Regions from separate parts of the Shewanella sp. 4_MG-2023 genome, predicted to be linked through region 1. Evidence: predicted binding sites of a transcription regulator. Region 1 holds the regulator's gene; the other holds the start of a gene.
What was found. Region 1 encodes LexA, which represses DNA repair genes until DNA is damaged. Its sites were predicted from a motif close to TACTGTATNNNNATACAGTA; they were not measured.

Region 1 (12,695 bases):
CCGATATGGTTAATGGCCTGCCAGATTGAAAATCGTGCGCCATCAGGATCTTGGCACACAGCTATAATCCCTGAATCACCAACAGAGTGAGGGCCTGCAATAATTTGTCCACCCGCAAGCCTAATGGCTTTAATTGTCGCCTCAACATCATCAACGGCAAAATAAAGCTGCCAATGGGTTGGCAAACTCTCCATCTCTTTGGGCATTTGATACATAGCCGCAATGTCATCACCCGCTAACTGCAACATAGTGTAATGACCCTCAGGCATGGGCATATCATCAGCCTGCCACTGAAATAGGCTTTGGTAGAATGCTTTCGCGGCATACCAATCATGACTGGCAAGTTCGACCCAACAAGGTTGCCCTTGTTTATAGTGTGACACCTTCATACACCTCACCCTGCTGTTGATAATGACTTATAAGAATAAAGGTTTAAGCTGAACCTAAATGACAACACTCTTTAAGTTAAGACACTTTTAAAGCTAAAGTCGAGTTGGCAATAATGGTTGGTTATTCGTATAAAAAAAGACATTTAAATAATAAATACAACTTAAAATCATAGTCTTATATAGACAACAGTATCAGCAAGCCATGGCTAGTCACTATCGGTCACAAGTCGTAAATTACACACACCTCTAGTCAAAATGCTAACAGTCACATCCTTACTTGCTAGAAAACGCCCATAAAAAAAGCCCTTTTCAAAGGGCTTTTTGGAGGTCATTTCGGTGTTTAAACACCACTTTATCTAGCTAAAGTATTATTTATAAACTGGCAGTAAATCAGCCATCGCCAACAAATGACATGCGCCGGTGATGACACCGAATGCAATAATCACCACAATCAATGGCGTACCACCTGGGACTCTAAAGCTCTTCTCATCAGGGAACATTTTGCGCGATTTGTATGCCATCATGGCTGGCACTATCGCCGCCCAAATGGTCGCCGCTAATGCCGCAAAGCCAATGGCAATCAAGAAACCATTAGGGAATAACAAACCTAATACTGTCGGCGGGATAAAGGTGATCGCAGCTGTTTTAATGCGGCCATTATTGCTTTCTTCAAAGCCAAATAAGTCAGCTAGATAATCAAACAAGCCTAAGGTCACCCCTAAGAATGATGACGCCACAGCAAGATTAGCAAACAAGGTCAACATGGTATTAAGCCATTTACTCGCCATCACATCTGACAGAGCGCCCACTAACACACCCATATTGCCGCCCTGGGCAATAATGTCGCTGAACTGACTACGGGGAATGTTGCCCATGGTTGCCACTAACCAGCAGCTATAAATCACTAAGGCGATAAACGTACCAATAAAGATGGCTTTTAAAATCACTTTAGGTTGTTTGCCGTAATACTTAACTAGGCTTGGCACATTGCCGTGGTAACCAAAACTGGCCAGCCCAAAAGGTAGCGCCGCTAAAATATAAGGCGAGAAACTCGCCTCACCATCTGGCATTAATAATTTTGCGCTATCAATATCAATCAGCAGATTTCCGATGGCGAGAAAAAAGGTAATTAACATCCCGCCAATCATAATGGTGGTAATGCGATCAACCGCTTTGGTACTGATGATCACCACTGCAGCAAGTACGACGGCAAACACTAACCCTGCGATCGGTTGAGGTAAGTTAATCCCCATCCCCGCAAGGGTGTGATTAACAATCGAGCCACCACCACTGATGTAAGCATAGGTCAGGATGTACAACACAAAAGCAATAGATAACCCGTTAATAATCCGCCAAAACTGGCCTAAGGTTACCTTAGTTAAGGTGTCAAAACTGTCACCGGGTTTAAAATGCAAATTGGTTTCAAGTAGCATCAGACCTGACACCAGCATACAAAACCAAATACCAATTAACATGACTAATGAATAGCCAAACCACATGCCTGCACTGACCACAGGCAAAGAAAACATACCAGCACCGACTGTGGTACCGGCGATGATCATAGCACCGCCCAATAAGGATTTATTTTGCGGTTGAGATTGTGTCGAACTCATAAAATTAGTTATTACCCATGTTCCATTGTGACACTATCAACAATGGTTTTTCGAACAGATAAACGCAGCATACCATTGGCATGATCACGTATTCGGATGACTTCAAATTGATTATCGTTAGCGGATAAATACCCTAATTCTTTTAATTTCACACTCAAATTATTGTAGAGCTTTTTATCATAAAACTCAGGCGCAGTAATTCCATGCAAAGCACCTAAACGCTGAGCCAATAAATGGCTGGCGCTTTCTAAATCAGAACGCTCAATTTCTGGTTTGTAAGCCAGTAAATTAAAGATAATCGCGTAACGCTGTAGGGTCTCACTGACCGTGGCGGACAATAACATTAACTGAGTGACATTACTTTGATTGACTTCAAAGTGATCGCTACCGGAAATTAGCTTTTGTTCAACAAACAAATCAAGCACTTGATCCACATAGGCACTTAAATCTTCAATGCCCATAAACAGCTCAGCTTTCAATAATGGGTAAAAATCATTAACAATTTGCTGGATTTTTTCTCGGCTAAATTCTTCATATTGCACCAAGCAACTGGCGATTAATGAAGGCACTGCCATTAGATGAATTATGTTATTGCGATAATAGCTCATCGCAATCACTGAGCTATCTTCAATTGCGATAATTTCGCCGATGGCATCTGTGGTTGAGGTAAATTTATTCAGCGACAAACATTGCTCAACTAGGTCATGAGCTGAGCCCTCAGCCACCGACGCATACTCAGTATAAGGAACATCCTTTAAGATTTTCAGGTAGAGGTCTAGCTGGGTTTCAAGCTCACTGCGCTGCAGGGCGTTTTGCTCTGAAGCCAGCAGCGCCATACTTGCTAATGTCACCGAACTCGCTGCGGCGGCGCCATTGATGTTAGTCATCACTTTATTGGCCAATACATTTACTGCTGGCGTTAACCATGATGGCTTTTGATCCGGATCTTGAGCAATTTCTTCACGCCAATTTGGCGATTGTTGATTTAAAAATTGCTGCACATTGATTGGCTCGCCAAAGTTAACGTAACCTTGGCCAAAGTTGCCTAATTTACGCAGCGCACCAAAGACCTGCCACACTGATTCTTTTTGCTTTTTCTTACCGCTTAACTCTTTATGATAGGTGGACACTTCCATCACATGATCATAACCAAGATAAACTGGCACTAAGGTTACTGGGCGTTCAATGCCCCGCAGTACACAGTTAACTGTCATCGCTAACATGCCGGTCTTAGGCGCTAATAAACGACCGGTACGAGAACGACCACCTTCGGTGAAGTATTCAACCGAATAGCCTTTAGCAAATAACTGATCTAAATACTCACGAAACACTGCGGTATAAAGTTTATTACCGTTAAAGCTACGACGAATAAAGAAAGCACCACCACGGCGGAACATAGGGCCTGCTGGCCAAAAGTTTAAATTAATACCGGCGGCAATATGCGGCGGCACCATGCCTTGGTAATACAAAATATACGACAGCAGTAGGTAATCCATGTGGCTACGATGGCAAGGCACATAGACAATTTCATGACCATCATGATGCAGCTTACGCACTTTTTCAGCGCTTTTAATGCTAATACCGCTGTATAACTTATTCCACAACCAAGTAAGAAAGCGCTCAGCAATACGCACTAAGCTGTCTGAATAATCCGCTGCAATTTCATCTAAATACTGAATCGCTTTTTCGCGGGCTTTGTCTTCAGGAATTTTTTTATTAAGCGCTTCTTCTTTTATCGCTTGAGCAATGGCATCAGACTTTAATAATGAGTTGAACATTGCCTGACGATTTGGCAGTTGTGGGCCTGTCATCACTTTACGTTGGCGTCTAAAGTGCACTCGCGCCACACGGATAAGTTTATGCGCAATACTGACATCAGTGCCGTGTTCATCAGCCATATAACGTAGCGACATAGCATTTGAGAATTGAATAAAGCTATGGCGACCTAAGAACAAAATCATCAACCATTTACGTAACCAGGTCGGGTTTTCACGCTCAAATACGGCTGCGGTCATGGTGTCATCTTCTTTACCAGGGATACGTCCCCAATACAGACTCACTGGCACCAATTGAATATCAAGTTGATCATTTTTTTTATGTAAGGCTAATAAGCTGGTGAAGTTATCAACAAATTTTTCGCCACTTAAACGCTTGCCAAATAGAGGCTTACGACCTTCAATACACACAATTCTAGGGGTATTTAAGCCATCAACGTCTAGTCGCTCATAAGGGCTCGGTAAGCCATATTTGGCGGTCACTTCATTTAATGCCGCAATATCACTGAGTGATTCTGTCTTCATCACATAGACCACTGGTTTATCTGGGTCTAAGTTCAGATCGGCAAAGGGATCTTCAGGCACAACAACCGTGTGCACCATCAGTTTTTGAATCCAACGTAATGATTTTGCTATGATTGAGTCAGGTTTTAACATGAGTGTTCGCATATTCAACATCAATTAATTGGCCATAGAATACCAGATAATGGTTCAGTTTCACTAACAAGGGTCTATACAGAGAATATTTGTTCAGTAAAAATAGCCATATCCGAATAACAACCAACCTATTTTCAATCAACACTACTGTATAAATATACTGTTTAAACAAACGATGTGAGAAATAGCCAATTTCATCGGTTTAAAAAGCTGACTTACCTTCATTAACTAAATAATTAAATTACATATACTTAACCGTGCCCCCATATATAGCCAACAAGAATTAGATGATAATAGTTAAATTAATTTGGTTAATACTTGCGCGACCACCGATACTGTATATAATGACAGTCACTGTATAAAAAAACAGGAATCAATATGAGACCTTTAACGCCACGCCAAGCTGAAATATTAGAGCTAATTAAATGTAATATCGCCGAAACAGGTATGCCGCCAACTCGTGCAGAAATTGCAACTCGATTAGGCTTCAAAAGCGCCAATGCCGCTGAAGAACACTTAAAAGCACTGGCAAAAAAAGGCTGTATTGAAATTATTCCTGGTACCTCTCGCGGGATCCGCATGGTGCAGGTGGAGGAGGAAGTTGAAGCAGGCTTACCACTTATCGGCCAAGTTGCTGCAGGTGAACCTATCCTTGCTCAAGAGCATGTTGAACAGTATTTCCAAGTTGACCCAGAAATGTTTAAGCCCAATGCTAATTTCTTACTACGCGTTCGTGGCGACAGTATGAAAGACATTGGTATTTTAGAGGGCGACTTATTAGCAGTGCATAAAATGCAAACTGCCACCAATGGTCAAGTTGTAGTGGCACGTCTTGAAGACGATGTAACCGTGAAAAGATTTGAAAAGAAAGGCAATATTATTTATTTACATGCTGAAAATGCAGAGTATGAGCCGATTAAAGTTGATTTAAGTTGCCAAAACCTAACGATTGAAGGGCTTGCTGTTGGCGTTATTCGTAATGGAGGTTGGTTATGAACACATTAATAGGCAATGCACCGCGTCACCCTGGATTATGGGTAGATATGGCATCTGATCCCTTACCCACTAAACAAGGGATTGAAACCAAGCGCACCCAAAACCAAGGCTTAACTGAATTGACTCAATTATGCAGTCAGTTAGCCATTTTAAGTCAGCAAGGCCGTTGGATTGTACTGATTAATCCGCCGCATATCGGTTATAAGCAAATTCTTGCTAATGCCAATGTTCGTATGGACAGAGTATTGTTAGTTCACACCAAAGATGAAGTCGAAACCCTGTGGGCGATGGAAAAAGCGCTCACTAACGGTACTTCAAGTGCAGTAATTACTTGGACACCACCATTAGATGCCCGCGACAATCGCCGCATTCAATTGGTTGCCAAAAATGCCTTAGCCCAAGGGCTTATCATTGAAGATGTAAATACTCACTTACCTGAAGGCGACCCATTAACGCAAACTTTAGCAGTACAGACTCGGGTAAACCTTACCTCGTTTCACTAGTAAAATATGACTAAAAAAGCCCTTCACTACGCTGAGGGGCTTTTTTTTGCACTTTTTTCAGCAAATTAGATGATAAAGTGATCTTGATCAATATTTAATCTCCAAGTAATGTAGTTAACAAGGTAGTAACAATTTATCGTACTGCCGAGAATAAATGTCAAAAAGATACAAACGCTATTAAAAGATTGAGCTGGTACCGTGCGGTATAGAAAGCCTTGAATGTAAAGCGTCAAATATAATTGATAAGTTCAGTATTAGGTACAAGTGTGGCACCGTAACGTAATAACATAATTGAGTTTTCAAGCTCAAAGCCACCGTGTACTTTGAAATGATCAAACTTTTTCGGGTATGAAAAGTTTGCATAGAGCAGAGTATTACTGTGTGGCTTTTCTTTGTAATTGCAATTCGCAATTAGCAGAGGAGTAGTCTTGTGAAGCGATTGTTGTACGGATTAATGGTGGCGTTGCTTGCAACCCCACTCACAGCGGCAGAGATGCCCTTAAACATGACTCAAGGTGTAACAGAGATCAGTGGCCAGGTTTACGACCTGCATATGATTATTTTGTATATCTGTTGCGCCATTGGTGTCGTGGTCTTTGGGATCATGATTTATTCCATGATCTATCACAGAAAATCTAAGGGTGCAGTTGCAGCCGACTTTCATGACAGTACCAAGGTTGAAATAGCTTGGACAGTATTGCCATTTCTAATCCTAATTGGCATGGCAATCCCAGCAACAAAAACGCTGATTGCTATGGAAGATCCCAGCGATGCTGAACTGACAGTCAAAGTGACGGGCTCTCAATGGAAATGGCATTACAGCTATTTCAATGAAGATGTCGAGTTTTTCAGTTTATTATCTACCCCAGCAGACCAAATTACTGGCACCGCAGATAAAACCGACACCTATCTTTTAGAGGTCGATAAGCCGCTGGTTTTACCAATAAATCGTAAAGTACGTTTTTTAATGACCTCGGATGACGTTATCCACTCTTGGTGGGTACCAGCATTTGCCGTTAAAAAAGATGCAAATCCTGGTTTCATCAATGAAGCTTGGACTAAAATCGATAAAATAGGTACTTATCGAGGCCAATGTGCCGAACTATGCGGTAAAGATCATGGCTTTATGCCTATTGTTGTTGAAGCCGTTTCAGAAGCAGACTTTGACCAATGGCTAATCGACCAAAAGCAATTTGCTGCTGATGCTAAAGCCGCTGCACAAGCCTCACTGAGCCAAACCCTTAGCTATGACGAGTTAATGGCCCAAGGCGAACAAATCTACATGGGTCGCTGCGCGGCTTGCCACCAACCTAATGGTGCTGGTTTACCTGGCGTCTTCCCTTCCCTAATTGGCAGTCCAATGATTAAAGGCCCAGTGTCTGGCCATATCGATATTGTCGTTAATGGTAAGCCTGGCACTGCGATGCAAGCGTTTGCCAAGCAGCTAACGGCAACTGAAATTGCTGCAGTAGTCACTTATGAGCGTAATGCTTGGGGTAATGACTCTGGCGATACCGTGCAAGCGGCTGATGTGAGTGGCAATGGGACAAATTCTAGCGCTACACCAACCACTGCTGACGCTCCTAGTGCAGGCACTTCTACCGCAGACACGTCAACGCCTGTGACTTTACCAGCAAGCTTACCTACAGCTGAACAACTTGAAGACACTGCAACACAAGCTGTGACTGAAGCGGCAACACAAGCAGCAGAAGTTAAAGCTGTGGTATTGGATGACTTGACGATGGATGAGTTAATGACCATGGGCGAGCAAGTCTATATGACTAGCTGCGCTGCATGTCACCAAGCTGCTGGTACTGGCTTACCTGGCGCGTTCCCTTCATTAGTAGGCAGCCCACTCATCGTCGGTCCAGTGACGGATCATCTTAATATTGTCATCAATGGTAAACCTGGCACGGCTATGCAAGCATTTAACTCGCTACTTACGCCACAACAGCTTGCTGCAGTGGTGACTTATGAGCGAAATGCCTGGGGTAATAACTCTGGCGATGCAGTTCAGGCTGCTGATGTTGTTGGTCACGGAAAGTAAGGGATTAAAATGAGCACAATTACACAAGATTCACCAGCCGCTCACGACGATCACCATGATGACCATCATCATGGGGCGCCAAAAGGCATTATGCGCTGGGTTTTAACCACTAACCATAAAGATATTGGTTCAATGTATCTGTGGTTTAGTTTCATTATGTTTTTAACCGGCGGCGCAATGGCCATGGTCATTCGTGCTGAGTTATTCCAACCCGGTTTACAGTTAGTTGAACCTAACTTTTTTAACCAAATGACCACAGTCCATGGCTTGATTATGGTATTTGGCGCAGTCATGCCAGCCTTTACCGGCTTAGCTAACTGGCTCATTCCAATGATGATTGGTGCGCCAGATATGGCACTACCGCGGATGAATAACTGGAGCTTTTGGATTTTACCTTTCGCGTTTGCGATTCTACTTAGCTCGCTATTTATGGAAGGTGGAGGACCCAACTTTGGCTGGACTTTCTATGCACCACTGTCAACAACCTATAGCCCTGATAGCACAGCATTATTTGTGTTCTCAGTACACATTATGGGCATAAGCTCGATCATGGGTGCCATTAACGTGGTGGTGACCATTGTTAATATGCGTGCTCCGGGTATGACTTGGATGAAGCTGCCATTGTTCGTCTGGACTTGGCTGATTACCGCCTTCTTGCTAATAGCAGTGATGCCGGTATTGGCAGGTGTAGTAACCATGGTACTGACTGATAAATACTTTGCCACCAGCTTCTTTGATGCTGCTGGCGGCGGCGACCCTGTGATGTTCCAGCATATTTTCTGGTTCTTTGGCCACCCCGAAGTCTACATCATGATTTTACCTTCATTCGGGATTATCTCGGCCATTATTCCCACCTTTAGCCGTAAAAAGCTTTTCGGTTATGCCTCCATGGTATACGCCACCTCAAGTATTGCGATTTTGTCCTTCCTAGTTTGGGCGCATCACATGTTCACCACCGGGATGCCAGTATTTGCAGAGCTATTCTTCATGTACTGCACCATGTTAATCGCAGTACCTACTGGGGTGAAAGTGTTTAACTGGGTTGCAACTATGTGGCGCGGCTCAATCACCTTCGAAACCCCGATGCTGTTCGCCATTGCATTCATCATCTTATTCACCATCGGTGGCTTCTCTGGCTTGATGCTAGCGATCACCCCAGCGGATTTCCAATACCATGATACGTACTTTGTGGTAGCGCATTTTCATTATGTACTGGTGACTGGCGCAGTATTCTCCATTATGGCTGCAGCATATTACTGGCTACCGAAATGGACAGGATACATGTATAGCGAAACATTAGGTCGTTGGCATTTCTGGTGCAGTGTTATTTCAGTGAATGTACTGTTTTTCCCAATGCACTTTTTAGGCTTAGCAGGCATGCCACGTCGTATTCCAGACTATGCAATTCAATTTGCTGACGTAAACCAAATTGTCTCTATTGGTGGTTTTGCCTTTGGTTTATCACAACTGATTTTCCTCGCTGTGGTACTGAAATGTATCAAGGGCGGCGAAAAAGCTGCGGATAACCCATGGGAAGGTGCTGAAGGGTTAGAGTGGACTATTGCCAGTCCTGCGCCTTATCACTCATTTACCACCCCACCAGAGGTTAAATGATATGAGCCAGCCAACAAAATCAAACCGTAATTTACTTATTGGCCTAGTACTGGGTTCAATAGGTATGTTCGGCTTTGGTTTTGCGCTAGTGCCTTTGTATGACGTGCTTTGCGATGCCTTGGGGATTAATGGAAAAACCCAAAGTACTGCCAGCAGTTATGAGGCTGTGGTGATTGATAAAGACCGTACTGTAACCATTGAGTTTATTGCCCAAGTACAAAGCAATATGCCGTGGGAGTTTGTGCCAAAAGTGAACCGCATGCAGGTTCACCCCGGCGAACTCACACGTACTGCGTTTTTAGCGAAAAACTTATCTTCAAATAACCTCGTAGGCCAAGCAATACCCTCGGTATCGCCAGGCCAAGGCGCGGCTTATTTTAATAAGACCGAGTGCTTTTGCTTCAATCAGCAACCCCTAGCAGCAATGGCCGATGCTGAATTACCGTTAATTTTTTACGTGGATGCGGATTTACCTGAATCCATTAACACATTGACTCTCTCTTATACCCTCTATGATATTACAGACAAGCAGACTGCAGCCATAGAGCAAGGAGCAGCAAGATGACAACAAAACATGAAAACTATTACGTGCCAGCGCAAAGTATCTGGCCAATTACCGGCGCTATCGGATTATTTCTGATTGCATTTGGCGCAGGTACCTACATCCAACAACTTTCAACTGAACAATCTTCTGGCGGCTACACCCTAATCGCGGGTATTGCTGTAATTATATTTATGCTGTTTGGCTGGTTTAAAAATATCATTGATGAGTCAATGTCAGGTTTATATTCAGCGCAAATGGATCGCTCTTTTAGACAAGGCATGAGCTGGTTTATTTTCTCAGAAATCATGTTTTTCGGGGCATTTTTTGGGGCATTGTTTTACGCTCGAATGGTAGCAATACCTTGGCTCGGCGGTGCATCAAATAATGCCATGACCCATGAGGTATTGTGGCCAACATTTGAAGCCATTTGGCCGCTAGTGAAAACCCCAGATGGTACCACCACTGAAGCCATGGGTTGGGGCGGATTGCCGCTGTATAACACCCTCATTCTACTGACCTCTTCAGTCACCTTGCACTTTGCCCATGTGTCGTTAGAAAAATCAAAACGTGGCGCACTGAAGGTTTGGTTAGGACTGACTATTTTGCTGGGTATCGGCTTCTTGTTTTTACAAGTTGAAGAGTATGTCCATGCCTACCAAGAAATGGGGCTCACACTCACCTCAGGGATTTATGGTAACACCTTCTTTTTGCTAACTGGCTTTCACGGTATGCACGTCACCTTAGGCACAGTATTTCTAATAATCCTGTTCTTTAGAGTATTGAAAGGTCACTTCACCCCAGATAATCATTTCGCCTTTCAATCCGGAAGTTGGTATTGGCATTTTGTTGATGTGGTGTGGTTATGCTTATTTATTTTCGTGTACGTCTTATAAGGCTGCAAAGCTAATAAGGTCTAGGATTTGGGCTTATCCAGCCAAATCCTAAGGCCAGTAACAATAACAACATCACTAACGCAGAAAAGATCACTCGACGACCTAAATATTGGCTCATAGATTGTTTATTTTCCGCTTTAACCATAATAAATAGGGCTCTGGCTAAATTAAATAATATGAATACAAGCAGCAGTACTAAAACAAGCTTGAAAATAACTAAGGTATCTAAGGTTCCCACGGGCTCTCCTTTGCGCGTTTGGCGACTTTCTACTGGGTTATTGCTAGTTGTTACTGTGAGTGTGTTTTCTATTTTGGTCAAGCTCGGTTTATGGCAACTTGATAGAGGAATTCAAAAACAAGCTTGGCAAGCCACCTTAAGTGAAAGGCAAGCGTCCAGTGAATTGGATTACCACACTTTTTTAACGCTAGATAGCAGCGGTCCACTAACGGGTTATCGCATTAAAGTCACCGCTAAGCCCGTTAATGAACAAATATTACTGCTTGATAATCAAGTTTATAACGGCCAAGTGGGTTATCTGGCTTATCAAGTATTTGCAATATCAGCCACAGAGCCATGGCTACTGGTTGAACTAGGCTTTACTGCAGCGAATAAAGACCGCCGCATATTACCCGATTTAGCGCCATTGCCTGCGGCGCAATATCAGCTCACAGGTCGAGTGTATCAGCGCCAAACCAATCCCTTAAGTGACCAACTTTATGTGGAACAATTTACAGTAGAAAACCGTGACGTGATCCGTTTTCAAAATTTAAATCTCGTGGCCTTAGCAGAGAAAATAGGTCATCAACTGGCACCGGCAGTACTGCAGCCAGATATAACACCGAACATGACACTAGCAAAACCATGGACACCTATTCCACTGTCAGCCCAAAAACACCAAGGCTATGCATTGCAATGGTTCACCATGGCAGCAGTATTTTTATCGCTAATGCTATGGCTTGGTTGGAAAACATTTAAGCCTAAAATTAAGACCTAAAGTTAAAACCTAAATACAAGAGTAACTAAATTAAAAATAGTGACTTAAGTAAAAAAAACTCATCCTATAACAAAAACAGTCGTAACAAGAGGAGCAAGTATGAACTCCCCAGCAAAACCTAAAGGTAACAAGACATTATATCTACTGCTGCTGGTATTTATTTTACCGGTGGCTATGGCTAAATTAGTCTTGAGCCTAGATTTATATAACGGCGCCGCCACTAACAAAGGTGAGCTAATCGGCGCACAACTTAATTATCAAACCTTAGCCATGACCAACCCGCAGCCGCATATGTGGCAGCTGGTGTATTTATTACCAAACCAATGCCTAGAACAATGTCAGCAACGTTTGTATGTCATGCATCAAAGCCATATCGCCTTAGGTAAACATCAAGATCGCGTCAGCCCAATTATTTTACTCACCCCAGATAGCGACACCGCAATTTTAACTAAACTGCAAGTGCCGTTTGCTACAGCCAGTGCCAGCCCTGCAATGGCCGCATTACTGACAGAGCAGCAAATGATTATTGTCGATCCCCTTGGCAGCCTAGTCATGAAATACCCAGGTATTATGGGCGAGCAAGAAAATATTGCCCAAGGTAAGTCGATGATTGGCGATTTACGTAAGATGCTTAAACTATCGAGGGTCGGGTAATGGTGATAAAAAACC
Region 2 (12,695 bases), on a different contig from region 1:
TAAATAGATTGCTAAAATTGCCATTACTAATAATAAGTGATTTATGTGAAGTTTGGGTTAAATGTTGAACTCATTTTGTGATTTTTAGTGAGTTGTGGCGTTTATTTGTTAAAAGTGTGATCTCGATCTGATTGTGATTTGAACCTTTGAGGGTAGGTATAAAGTAAGGCCCAATAAAGAGTCAATTTAAAGCATTCTTAAGTTGTATGGTCTTTATTAGCTGGCTTATGTTGTGGTATTGAAATCATGGTTAATTGTTTCAATATTACCGATAGGAAAGTTGCTAAAAAATGAGCTATTGATACCGGATCGAGTAAAGCTTGTTCAATCGAGCCGTTAGTTGATAAAAGTAAGCGAATTTAGCTTGAACATGACAAGTGCTTAGTGGATAATCCTGTTGTTCTCGTTAAGCAGGGTTCGTTTAGATGTTTAAGAATATTAAATATTTTAATTATTTGCTTAATTAGAAATCTATGGTGACCTTAGGGTCCCCTCGCAATGATAACTTGTGAACTCGGCCAGGCCTGGAAGGGAGCAACCGCAGCAAGTGACTCGTGTGCCGAGGTGTGGCTCTAGGGGAACCTCCAATCTCCTCATTATCCTTAGATTTTCCCTTTGAATATTATTTTTAATAATTATCTATAGCCATAATCTTATGAATTTTTTGGCAAAAGTTTTGTTGTTTAAAATATGTGCTATATGTTTGGCTTTTTATTGATAGCGGGTATTGAAGCAGCGACTTCTGCATCTTCCACTAGCTTCTTATGAAGGTTAGCTTTTAAAAATTGTCGTGACTTTTCAAGTGCGCTATGGATCTCGTTTTTCATCTGTTGCAGTTCTGCATAATCTTCAAAAAAATAAGTATCAACGAGGTGTCTTATGTAGCGAACTGGAAGTTGATTTAAGGTAACGCAGCATAAATCAGCTAAATACTCCTCTGGTAGCTCTTCGAGTAAGCCTTCGTCTCTTAATATTTCCATTAAAAGCACTTCATAGTAATTACGAATATCAACTTGCATCCTTGACTCCCTATAGAATGAAATTTAACTTGTTTATCTGATTATCATTAGTGTGCTACCAGATTGCCTTGGCTGCAATAAAAAGTTGGCTATGTCTTTGAGTTAGTGCTTGCTCGTTGCGGCTGTAACCGCCTCCGATCACCGCTGCAATCGGGATTTCTGCCTGCTTAGCTTGCTGTAAAATAAATGTATCTCGGGCCAATATGCCTTTGGTTGATATGTCTAAATAGCCTAAATCATCATCTTGGTGAATATCAACGCCGGCATCGTAAAGGATAAGATCTGGCTGATGGATGCTTATGAGGTATGGGATCACTTGTTTGATAACCGATAAGTATTCATCGTCGAGAGTGTGTTTATCAAATTCTATATCGTGATGGGAGCGTTGCTTTCTAAATGGGAAGTTTTTTTGGCAATGAAGCGAGCAAGTTATTATGTTGTCTTGGGTTTGAGACAATGCCGCAGTGCCATCGCCTTGATGTACGTCACAATCGATAATAAGCACTTTCGTGGCTTTTTGCTTAATAAGCATTTGCTTGGCTGCAATCATTAAATCGTTAAAGACACAGAAACCACTGCCAAAGTCATAATGAGCATGATGATAGCCACCACTTAAATGTAGGGCAATACCATGGTCAATTGCCAAATTAGCGCTTAGCACTGTGCCATTGACCGCGTGAAGGGTGCGGTTAACCAGTGATTCGCTCCAAGGAAAACCGATACGGCGCAGCACTTTATTAGTAAGGGTGTTATTGATAAAGCCATCAACATAGTCACTTTGATGGGTTTGTTTTAACACTTTAATATCGATGGGGCTTGGCTGATGAAAATCTTGCGGGATAGCGAGACCTTGTTCAAGTAAATATTGCTGTAAACGTTGATATTTACTGGTAGGAAACCGATGCTTTTTAGGTAACGCCAGCTTGGAGTAGCTGGCGTGATAAACGAGTGGAATAGTCATTAAAGCTGTTTAATAGCCCAACTCATGAACTCTTTGCGTGTTTGCTCATCAGCTTGTAACCACCAATATTGCAGCATTTGCTCAGGATGAGTTGCCGCTTTATCTGTTACAGCCGATGTCGTTGCGGAAGCTGTCGCAGTTTGAGTCACAGGTGTGCTAGCAACTACTGCGGTCGAGGTCACGGCCGCTGTTGTGGCAGTTGCAGTGTTTACTGCGGCTGGAGCGACATTGCTACTGGTTGCAGAAGCTGCTAATGCGTCAATATCATCACCTTTATTACTGCCAAATAACCCGCCTAAAAATGAACCTTCTTCAAAATCGGTTTGGGTAATTGTGTAATCGACTTTGCCATTATCTTGGCGTGAGATAATCACTTGGGGATCTTTAGCAAAGCTTTTAGGGCGTTTTACAAATTCTCCGTCTGCGGGCTTAAGAAAATACTCATGATCGCCATCGACTATAATAGTGACAATAAAAGGCGCTGATTTTATAAAGCTTTGGCTATCGCTGAAGTCATCTTCAATCATATCGTGGTAACGGATGGCTATTTTATGGGAGCCATTACTAAGGTCTAGATCTGATTTATGGGTAAACTTATTGGTATCAATTTCTTTGCCGTCCAATGCTAAATACTCAAACGACATTGGAATGGTTAAATTTGCCGCTAAAGCTGATGTTGATGTAGCTAAAGCAAGTAAAGTGGCACTTAGCGTTCGGGTAAAATTCATTGTTGCTCCTTAACGATTTAAATTTCTATTAGGTCGTTCAAACATCTGGATTCTTTCCTCTATATAACTAATTGCTTGACGACATTTTCCTAAGCGTCGATGTAGAGAGAGAATTTCATTTTGTAATCTGATTTTGTCAGTACTATGACAGTTTGCAAGTGCAGATTCCATTTCTGCTATTTTTTGTTCAAAGGTTGTAGCCCAATTCAAATGTTTGTTCAGCTCTTGATAAATTTGGTGGCTGTTTTTCATTACATTACTGGCTATCCAGCCAAAGCCACTGTCTGAATGTTGTTGCTGTTGTTTTTTTGCATAGCGTGCACGGCTATTGTCACGTTTTTGCTTTTCAGTATTCACATTCAGGTTGGTGGTCACTAAGGCTCGTCTTAATGCGGTAAAGCGATCTTGAATGCGCTGGCAGCTAAGCTCAATGATTCTGACATCAAGTTTGAAAGAAAGTTGCTTTTCTAATTGCTGAATGTCTTTTTTTAATTGGGCAATACAAGGGCTTAATTGGGCACCTTGTTGAATAAATAATTGTGAATTAAATCGTTCAATATCTTGCAGCATTTTCTTTTGTTGCGCAGGTAATTGCTGATCGTGATGTAAGGCATCTTGTTCTAATGAACTGAGCTGCTGTTTTAATTGGTAAATGAGTTGGTTGGTGTTTCTCATAGCCAAGCCGTCCAAGCTAAATGTGCTGCAATGGATAATACAGTAATGATAAATAGCGGTTTGATAAAGGGAATACCAAATCTTATAGCAGATTTAGCCCCAATAAATGATCCCGCCATCATACAAACACCGATCCACAAACCTAATATCCAATCCACTTCGCCTAATAAGGCAAAAATGACTAATGCGGTAACATTACTCACTGAGGTCATTAGCCTTGCTAAGGCGCAGCTGTTTAATAATGGCAGCTTATGCAGCCTGATGCTGGATACTGTCCAAAATGCGCCAATACCGGGGCCTGCAAAACCATCATAAGCACCTAAGGTCATTCCTTGCACTATTTGTTTGTTTTGAGATGGCAACCCGGTGGGTTGATTGATGATAGTTTCGCCCATCGCTTTGGGACTTATAAGGGTGTAGATTGCAATCCCGATAATGATCAGCGGTAAGATTTTTTCGAGCCAAGCAGCATCAATAAAATAAACTAAAAAACTGCCGATGATGGCACCTATAAAGGTCGTCAAAAATGCAGCCCGCCAGAAGGAAGGTTTAATGAGTTGTTGTTTGTAGTAGGTATAACCTGCAGTAATAGAGCCGAAACAGGCTGCGAGCTTATTGGTACCCAATGCTAAATGGGGTGGAACGCCCATCGTTAGCAGTGCAGGGATAGAAAGCAAACCGCCACCGCCAACAACGGCATCTATAAAACCTGCAACAACACCAATTATCGCCAGAATGACCCAATGACTAGGGTCTAACAAAAATTCCAAAAAAATACCTATTCAATAACTTTACGAAATGGCGGTAGGGCATCGAGTAACGATTTACCGTAACGCTTGGTAATTAGGCGGCGGTCTAAAATAGTCACTCGGCCATAATCGTCTTCTTTGCGCAGTAATCTACCACAACTTTGGATTAATTTACGTGACGCATCTGGAATGGTTAATTGTAGGAAAGGGTTGCCACCTTTGCTTTTTATATATTCCGCATGTGCTTGTTCAACTGGTGATGTCGGCACTGCAAAGGGCAGTTTGGTGACAATCAGGTTGGTAAGGTAATCCCCAGGTAAATCTAATCCTTCTGAAAAACTGCCTGTGCCAAAGATAATACTGGCTTTTCCGGCATCACAACGGGCTTTATGTTGAGTTAGCACCTGTTGTCTTGGCATAGTTCCTTGAACAAATAACTGCTCTTTAGGCATTTTACCAATAATTTGATCTGTCACCTTTTCCATTTGCCAATAAGAGGCAAACAGCACCAATGTTGCCATTTCATCTTCAACTAATGCCAATATCTGCTCTGCAAGCTCATCGGTAAAGGCTTCATCTGTAGGCTCATTCTTCATTTGAGGAATAAATAATGTGGCATTATTTTGATAATCAAATGGCGATAGTAACGCCAAAAAGCGGCTGCCATCATTTAATGATAACCCGACTTGATGGGCAAAATGATTAAAATTATTCAGCGCCCGCAGTGTTGCGCTGCACAATACAACACCTGCGGCTTTTTGCCACAGCATAGATTCGAGCATGAAACCCACTTCAATAGGAGACGCACAAAATAAATAATCCTGTTGTTTACCTGTGATCAGTTCAGCCCAGCGCGCCATGGGCGCACCTTTTTTTGAGTCTTCTTTAGCGAGCATTTTCCATAATTTATGCAAGTTTTCTAAACGCTGGGAAATAAAGCCTGCTTCTGAAAGCACTGTTTCTGATTGATGTTTAGGTAACTCACCATCTTTTATCGCTTCACTTAAAACGGTTTGAATTTTATTAAATTGCTTTAATGCAGAATTCGATGCTGAAGCTAAGTTTTCGGCCTGTATGAGTAATGACTCTGGTAATTTGCCATTTTCAAATCTTAAACGGGTTTCTGGGTTGGCAAAGAGCTGCGGCTGGGTATCACAAAAATGTGCCACTTGATTAAGCTGGCTAACCAGCTCATTAATGTGATCTAGCATCGCTTGCACTGGTGCAATAATATGAGTGGTTTTTAATTGGTTTTGTAATTTAGAGCAGGTTTTACCTGCCTTTTCTAGCCAATCAGCTGTGCCGCGAAGACTTGCTTGGGCGCTGGAGAAATCTCTGGCAACTGTTGGCAGATGATGCGCCTCATCGATGACATAAAACATCTCTTCAGGCTCTGGTAAAATAACGCCGCCGCCCAGTTCTAAGTCGGCAAATAACAAACTGTGGTTAACAATGAGTACGTCCCAGGTTTCGACATCTTCACGGGCTTTATGAAAAGGGCAGTTATGATGATTGGATAACTGACGATGGCAGCTGTGTTTATCACAGCATATTTGCTGCCATAAAAAGTCAGGAACAGGTTGCTCTAAAGTGTCGATTTCACCGTTCCACTTTTTATCTTGGTAATCTTTATGGATTTTTTTGAGTTGGTCAATCTGGCTTTGATCAGGCTTTGTCTGCCACATCGCCATTTGTGAGGTGTCTTCGGGGCCAATCATGGCTTCAAGCTTTGCTAAGCAAACATAGCGCTGACGGCCTTTGACTAAACCAAATTTAAAGTCTACCCCAGACTGTTGCAAAAAGAAGGGTAAATCTTTATGCAGTAATTGCTCTTGTAATGCTACGGTTGCCGTTGCTATACAGACTTTTTTCTTGCTGGCAATGGCTAACGGAATCGTGCCAAGAATATAGGATAAGGATTTACCAATACCGGTGCCGGCTTCACAAACCATAATGCGACGGTGTTTGTCATATTCACCGGCCAGTGTTTTAGATATTTCAGCCACCATATAGTTTTGCTCACGCCGGGAGCGAAAATTTGGCATTGCCGCCGCGATATCTTTATAGATAGTGCGGATCTGACTTTTGACTTTATCCGTTAACATGAGTGACCTATTCGCATTCTTTGCTTACTGTTTATGTGTTCGCTGTTATATGCTGTACATAATAACAGTGAATTGAACTGCACGAAATATTTAATCGAGCCAAAAACTATGACAGTAAGCGTAAATAAGGTGACTTCTATCAAAGGGCGAGTGTTGACGCGGCATTCAGCTTTTCGTGATGGTCGACTTATATTGCAATATTATTTAAAAACGAGATCTGGCCCTGTGCTGATAGAAGTGGACGGGGCTGAAGTAGTGTGTTTTTGCCGTCAAATAGATATACCAAAACTCGCAGGACATATTCATCAAGGTTGCAGAATCGAAACTATTGCGCTTAAAAACTTTAATCACCAAGCTATCGCCTGTATTTATTTAAAGTCAGCCAGTGTACAAAGGCAGTTATTGCGGATTGCCAATGATATGGGGATTGAGATTTATGAGGCAGATATTAGGGCAGAGCAGCGATATTTGATAGAACGCTTTATTGCCTTTGATGTTGAGTTTATCGGGCAATCTAGTTTAGAGGCTGATTTATGTAACAGTCAGAATACCAGCTTAAGTCAATTGCCGGTGTACCAAGCTGTAAAAGCAAGAAAAAGCGATAATGACATCTCGCTTTCTATGATTTCGTTGGATTTCGAATGTAGCCCTAGCGGCGAGTTATATTCAGTTGGCTTATATGGGCAAGATTATCAATTAGTCATTATGGTGGGACAGCCTCAAGAGTCAGAGCACTATATTCAGTGGGTGGTTACCGAAGTTGAGCTTATTAAGCGATTAATTGTTTGGTTTGCCGAATATGATCCTGATGTCATTATTGGCTGGGCGGTCGTCACTTTTGATTTGTCACTATTGTATAAACGTTGTCAGTTACATTCGATACCGTTAACCATTGGTCGTGGGGCGACGGTATTAAGCTGGAAGGTTGAAGATAAGCATCGCCCTGAAACCTTATCTTTACCGGGGCGAGTGGTGCTAGATGGCATCGATTGGATTAAAGCGGCATTCTATCATTTTGAACGCTATTCATTAGAGCACGTATCGCAACAATTACTAAATGAAGGCAAGGCTATTGACCATGTTGATAATCGCAGCCAAGAAATCTGTCATTTGTTTGCCCATGATAAAGTCGCATTGGCGTTTTATAATATTACCGATTGCCGCCTAGTATGGGATATTTTTGATAAAACCCAGTTGCTGGCTTTTGCCATTGAACGGGCCAAACTAACCGGCTTAGAATTTGGCCGCGTTGGCGCATCTGTTGCTGCTTTTAATAATTTATACCTACCGCACTTACATCGAAGCGGTTTTGTTGCCCCTGCTCACCCAGCTAGTGATGGACTTGAATCTCCTGGTGGCTATGTGATGGATTCTATCCCGGGTTTTTACAAAGATGTTTTAGTGTTGGACTTTAAAAGCCTTTATCCATCAATTATTAGAACGTTTTTGATTGATCCCAAAGGCTTGGTGGTGGGCGAACAGCAGCCTGACGAAGTGACTGTGCCGGGTTTTCTCAATGCAAGATTTAGCAGAGACAACCCCATATTGCCAGAGCTAATAGCAACACTCGCGCAGCAGCGTGAGCAAGCCAAACAACTTAACAACCAACCTCTGTCCCAAGCCATTAAAATAATCATGAACTCTTTATATGGCGTATTGGGCTCTAGAGGCTGTGTGTTCCATGATGCCAAGCTTGCAAGCTCGATTACCATGCGTGGCCATCAAATCATGAAGCAAACCAAAGCTTGGATTGAAGAGTTGGGTTATAAGGTGATTTATGGTGATACCGACTCTACCTTTGTGTGGTTAGGAGAAAAGCATCAAATAGACGATATTAGTCAGTTAGGTCATATGCTGGCACAGGAAATTACCCAAAAATGGGCCGATTTTTGTGCTACCAAGTTTCAGTTAAAAAGTTATTTGGAACTTGAATTTGAAAGTCACTTTAATCAATTTGTCATGCCGACATTAAGAGGCTCAGATGCTGGCAGTAAAAAACGCTATGTAGGGGCAACCACTGACAAGGAGGGACAATTAGCACTGACCTTTAAAGGCATGGAGCAAGTCAGAAGTGATTGGAGCCCTTTAGCCAGAAGAATGCAATATCATTTATACTTGTTATTATTTACCCAAGGGGACGTTAGAGGCTATTTGTTAAAGCAAATTAAGGAGCTTCAAAATGGCTCATTTGATGATGAACTAATTTTTAGAAAACGCCTAAAGCGTAACATTGAAGATTATACGGCTAAATCTTCACCACATGTGAAAGCCGCAACGCGTCTATGTCAAATAACAGGTAATTCGGAGCTTGGTAAAAGAGGCACAATGATCGCTTACAGGATGACTCTGAATGGTGCGCAACCTATAGAAGCAACCAATGAATCAATTGATTACCAATATTACCTTGATAAACAAATCGAGCCCATTGCAGAACCAGTATTAGGGCTCAAAGGTGACAGTTTTGATAGTCTTGTGAGCAATCAGATGTTGTTACTTTAATGTTGCTGGCTGTGTAATTTATGGTGATACGTTATCATTTTTATGTCTTTTGGTAGTGGTTTGTGCTTTGCAATGTGCTTATTTAGTTTATTATGATATTTAATCGATTTATCTCTTTGTTTCATGCTAATTCATCATGCTAGCCTTCAGTTAATGGAAAAATTCTATGCAAATAGATTATTTAAAATAATTAATGATGAAAATGAAATGGGAAGGTTTAGCTCGATGAAAAAGACTTTAATCGCATCAACACTTGCAGCAGTTATGTTTGTACCAACAGCTTCTGCTATCGAAATCTATAAAGATGAGAAAAACTCTGTTGCTATTGGTGGTTTCATCGATGCACGTATTTATAGTGGCCAAGGTGAAACTGAAATCGTCAATGGCGCATCACGTATTAACTTCGCCTTTGATCGTCAAATGAATGATGGTTGGGCAACCTTTGCTAAATTCGAGTGGGGTGTTAACCCATTCGGTAACAGTGAAATCGTTTATAGTGCTGGTAGTCAATTTGAATCACAAAGCGATGACTTTCTAAATAACCGTTTAGGTTACGTTGGCGTATCAAATGATACTTACGGCTCAATCAGCCTAGGTAAGCAATGGGGTGTTTGGTACGACGTTGTTGCCGGAACAAACTACCCTATCGTATGGGATGGTAATGCTGCAGGTGTATACACATACAATAAAGCTGATGGCGCTATTAACGGTGTAGGCCGTGGTGATAAAACCATTCAATACCGTAACTCGTTTGATAAATTCAGTTTTGGTGCGCAAGTACAGTTAAAGCAAAATGAATTCGTTATTTACGAAGATGAGAACGTAGATGGTTTTTCTGATGCACCAAGTATTAATGATGAAGAGTCACTAGGTACTGTAGAATACGGTAATACCTTCGGTTTATCGGCTATGTATCAATTCACTGATGAATTATCTGTTGGTATTGGTTACAACACGGGTAAATTTGAAGGTGAATTAGAGAACGGCACCCGCATTGAAGAGCGTGATGAAATTTACGGCTTAAGCGTAACTTATGGTAACTGGGATGCAGAAGGTATTTATTTCTCTGCGAACTACAATGAAAATAAATTTCATGACACAGATAACATTGGCCGTATGATTGAAAGTGCGAAAGGTGTAGAGTCATTAGTATCATATCGTTTTGACAACAACATCCGTGTTTTCTTAGCATATAACATGTTAGATGCTGATAGCGTATTAGGCGCTGATGAAGGTGAAGTATTTAAGCGTCAGTTCACTACAGCAGGTATTCATTATATCTGGGATACAAACACTATCCTTTATTTTGAAGGTCGTATCGACAGCAGTGATTTCCGCGGAACAAACGAAGACAAAATGAAGATCAGTGAAGATGATGGCATTGGCTTCGGTATTCGTTACATTTTATAAAATTAAAATTTAACAACTACCCATTAAAACACTCCGAAAGGGGTGTTTTTTTTGCTTTAAAATTCATAGCGACCGTCTGCTTGTTAATTAATTGTAAGTCTCGAAGGTCATTTGACCACATATCTATTTATTGTTGTGGGTATAAAATAGCCGATTGGAACAATTCTGCAACATTTTAAATTGTTATTTGTTATTTTTAAATGCTATTAAATACAGAGGCTTAAGGTGGTTGTGTAGTTTAATACTCTATTTTTGTATGTTTTTGTGGACGAAATAACCATTCTAAACATGTTAACTTACCCGATATTAATGAAACATATGTTGAATTAATGTTTTATTTGTGATTTTATTGCATACGAAATGTGGTTGAGCGATGTTCAACTTCGTTAACCAACCTAAATTAATAAGGTTGGAACAATAAGAAAGACACAAGTCCAGGGAGATTGACAATGCATAAGAATTTATTAGCTAAATCAGTGCGTCTAGCAATGATTAGCGGTGCCGCTGCGGCAGCACTTAGTTCACCAGTAGCATTCGCTGCTGAAGATGATGGTGCTTCAGTTGAACGCATCGAAGTAACTGGTTCGCGTATTAAACGTACTGATATAGAGGGTTCTAGCCCAGTAACTGTGATGGATGCAACTGAAATCAAAGCATCTGGTTATGACCGTATAGAAGATGTCTTAAACCAGTTGCCACAAGTTGAAGCAGCTGAAACGGCATTTTTGGCTAACGGCGCAACAGGTACTGCAACAGTCGATTTACGTGGTCTTGGTTCAAACAGAACGCTTGTTTTGATTAATGGTCGTCGTATGCAAGCTGGTAGTATTACTTCGCAAGTTGCTGATATTAACCAAATTCCAGCTTCTTTAATTAAGCGAGTTGAAGTTCTAACTGGTGGTGCTGGTGCGGTTTATGGTGCAGATGCCGTTGCTGGTGTTGTTAATTTTGTCATGAATGATGACTTTGAAGGTTTTGCTATTAATGCTGGTGCTTCAGGTTATCAGCACGATAACAACAATAAGTACATTCAAGGTTTAATGGATGATAAGAATTTCGATTATGAAACTGGAAATACTGGTGTAGATGGAAAGACATACACCATAGATGTTACTTTAGGTAGTGATTTCGACGATGGTAAGGGACATGCTGTAGCTTACGCTGTTTGGCGCCGTAATGATGAGTTATTGCAAGGTTCTCGCGATTATGCATCTTGTGCTTTAAATGGTGCAGGGGATACTTGTGGTGGTTCTGCTACTACACCTAACCCTCATTTTGATATGTTCCCAGTTGTTAATGGTGAAGTTGATTATACTCAGGAATATTGGGGTTACTTAAACCCTAATGGTGAAGGTTTCATGGAAGATGACGGATACCGTTATAACTATGCTCCTGTAAACCATTTTATGCGCCCAAATGAACGTTTTACAACCGGTGCATTTATTAATTATGAAATTAACGAACATTTCCGCCCTTACATGGAATTGTCATTTATGCACAACAGAACAGCAGGTCAAATTGCTGAATCTGGTACTTTCTTTAACCAAGAAATATTATTCGATTACGATAATCCACTTTTAAGTGAACTACAAAAGCAACAGTTGCAAGACTATTTTGGGCAAACTCCAGATGATCAATTCGTTGCATATATCGGCAAGCGTAATGTTGAAGGTGGTGCTCGTTCTAATAACCTAGAACATTCTTCTTACCGTATTTTAACTGGTATGGAAGGTGATTTAAATGATTCGTGGGCTTATGATGTAAGCTTTGCTTATTCTGCTACGTCATCTAACTCAGTATACCAAAATGACTTACTTGCTCCTAAAATCCCTTCACGAGTAGGTGCTGTAGATACAGAGTGTAATGCCGAGGACGGTTGCCTGTTGTATAACGTGTTTACTCTGGATGGTGTAACTGCTGAACAAGCAGCACAACTTGCAGGTGTGGGTACACAAACAGGTTTAGTTACTCAAATGATTTATAACGGTTATGTTACTGGTGAATTTGATCTGGCTTTACCAACAGCATCATCAAATATTGGAGCTGTATTTGGTTTAGAACGTCGTGAACAATCTTACGAACGAATTTCTGATACCATTTATGAAGAAGGTCAATTACTTGGTCAAGGTGGCCCTAATCCAAGTTTATACGGTGAAATTACTGTAAATGAAGCTTTTGCTGAACTTGCGGTACCAGTGTTCGATGAGTGGAATGTCAACTTAGCTGCTCGTGCTTCAGATTACTCAACCTCTGGAACTGATTATACTTACTCGTTAGGTACTGATTACACATTGGCTGACGCATATAAATTCCGTTTCAGCTATGCAAAAGCAATGCGAGCACCTAACATCGGTGAATTGTTTGATTCACAAAGTATTGGTTTATGGAGCGGTGATGACCCATGCGCAGGTACTGTAGCGGAAATTACAGCAGCAGGGTTTACACAAGAAATGTGTGCAAATACTGGTGTTTCAGCTGCTCAGTTTGGCAATATTACGAAATCTCCAGCTGGTCAATATAACCAGTTTTCTGGCGGTAATCCTGAGTTG

Region 2: a site for LexA is predicted at 6,288-6,307, ahead of Q4546_RS03345 (DNA polymerase II). Genes of this name have one in related genera too.

Annotation. Positions count from the first base shown of each region.
Region 1 covers NZ_JAUORL010000007.1:159,579-172,273, reverse strand. The annotation lists gene Q4546_RS06060 (VOC family protein) at 1-389, opposite strand, end outside; gene mtr (tryptophan permease) at 758-2,002, opposite strand; gene plsB (glycerol-3-phosphate 1-O-acyltransferase PlsB) at 2,014-4,434, opposite strand; gene lexA (transcriptional repressor LexA) at 4,813-5,430, shown strand; gene Q4546_RS06040 (cell division inhibitor SulA) at 5,427-5,933, shown strand; gene coxB (cytochrome c oxidase subunit II) at 6,364-7,980, shown strand; gene ctaD (cytochrome c oxidase subunit I) at 7,990-9,594, shown strand; gene Q4546_RS06025 (cytochrome c oxidase assembly protein) at 9,596-10,159, shown strand; gene Q4546_RS06020 (cytochrome c oxidase subunit 3) at 10,156-11,031, shown strand; gene Q4546_RS06015 (DUF2909 family protein) at 11,042-11,269, opposite strand; gene Q4546_RS06010 (SURF1 family protein) at 11,280-12,026, shown strand; gene Q4546_RS06005 (hypothetical protein) at 12,126-12,680, shown strand; gene Q4546_RS06000 (heme A synthase) at 12,680-12,695, shown strand, end outside.
Region 2 covers NZ_JAUORL010000004.1:108,213-120,907, reverse strand. The annotation lists RNA gene ffs (signal recognition particle sRNA small type) at 483-579, shown strand; gene Q4546_RS03375 (late competence development ComFB family protein) at 696-1,019, opposite strand; gene Q4546_RS03370 (histone deacetylase) at 1,075-1,980, opposite strand; gene Q4546_RS03365 (DUF2057 domain-containing protein) at 1,980-2,708, opposite strand; gene Q4546_RS03360 (primosomal replication protein) at 2,718-3,383, opposite strand; gene Q4546_RS03355 (TSUP family transporter) at 3,380-4,153, opposite strand; gene dinG (ATP-dependent DNA helicase DinG) at 4,162-6,237, opposite strand; gene Q4546_RS03345 (DNA polymerase II) at 6,346-8,736, shown strand; gene Q4546_RS03340 (porin) at 8,962-10,146, shown strand; gene Q4546_RS03335 (TonB-dependent receptor) at 10,596-12,695, shown strand, end outside.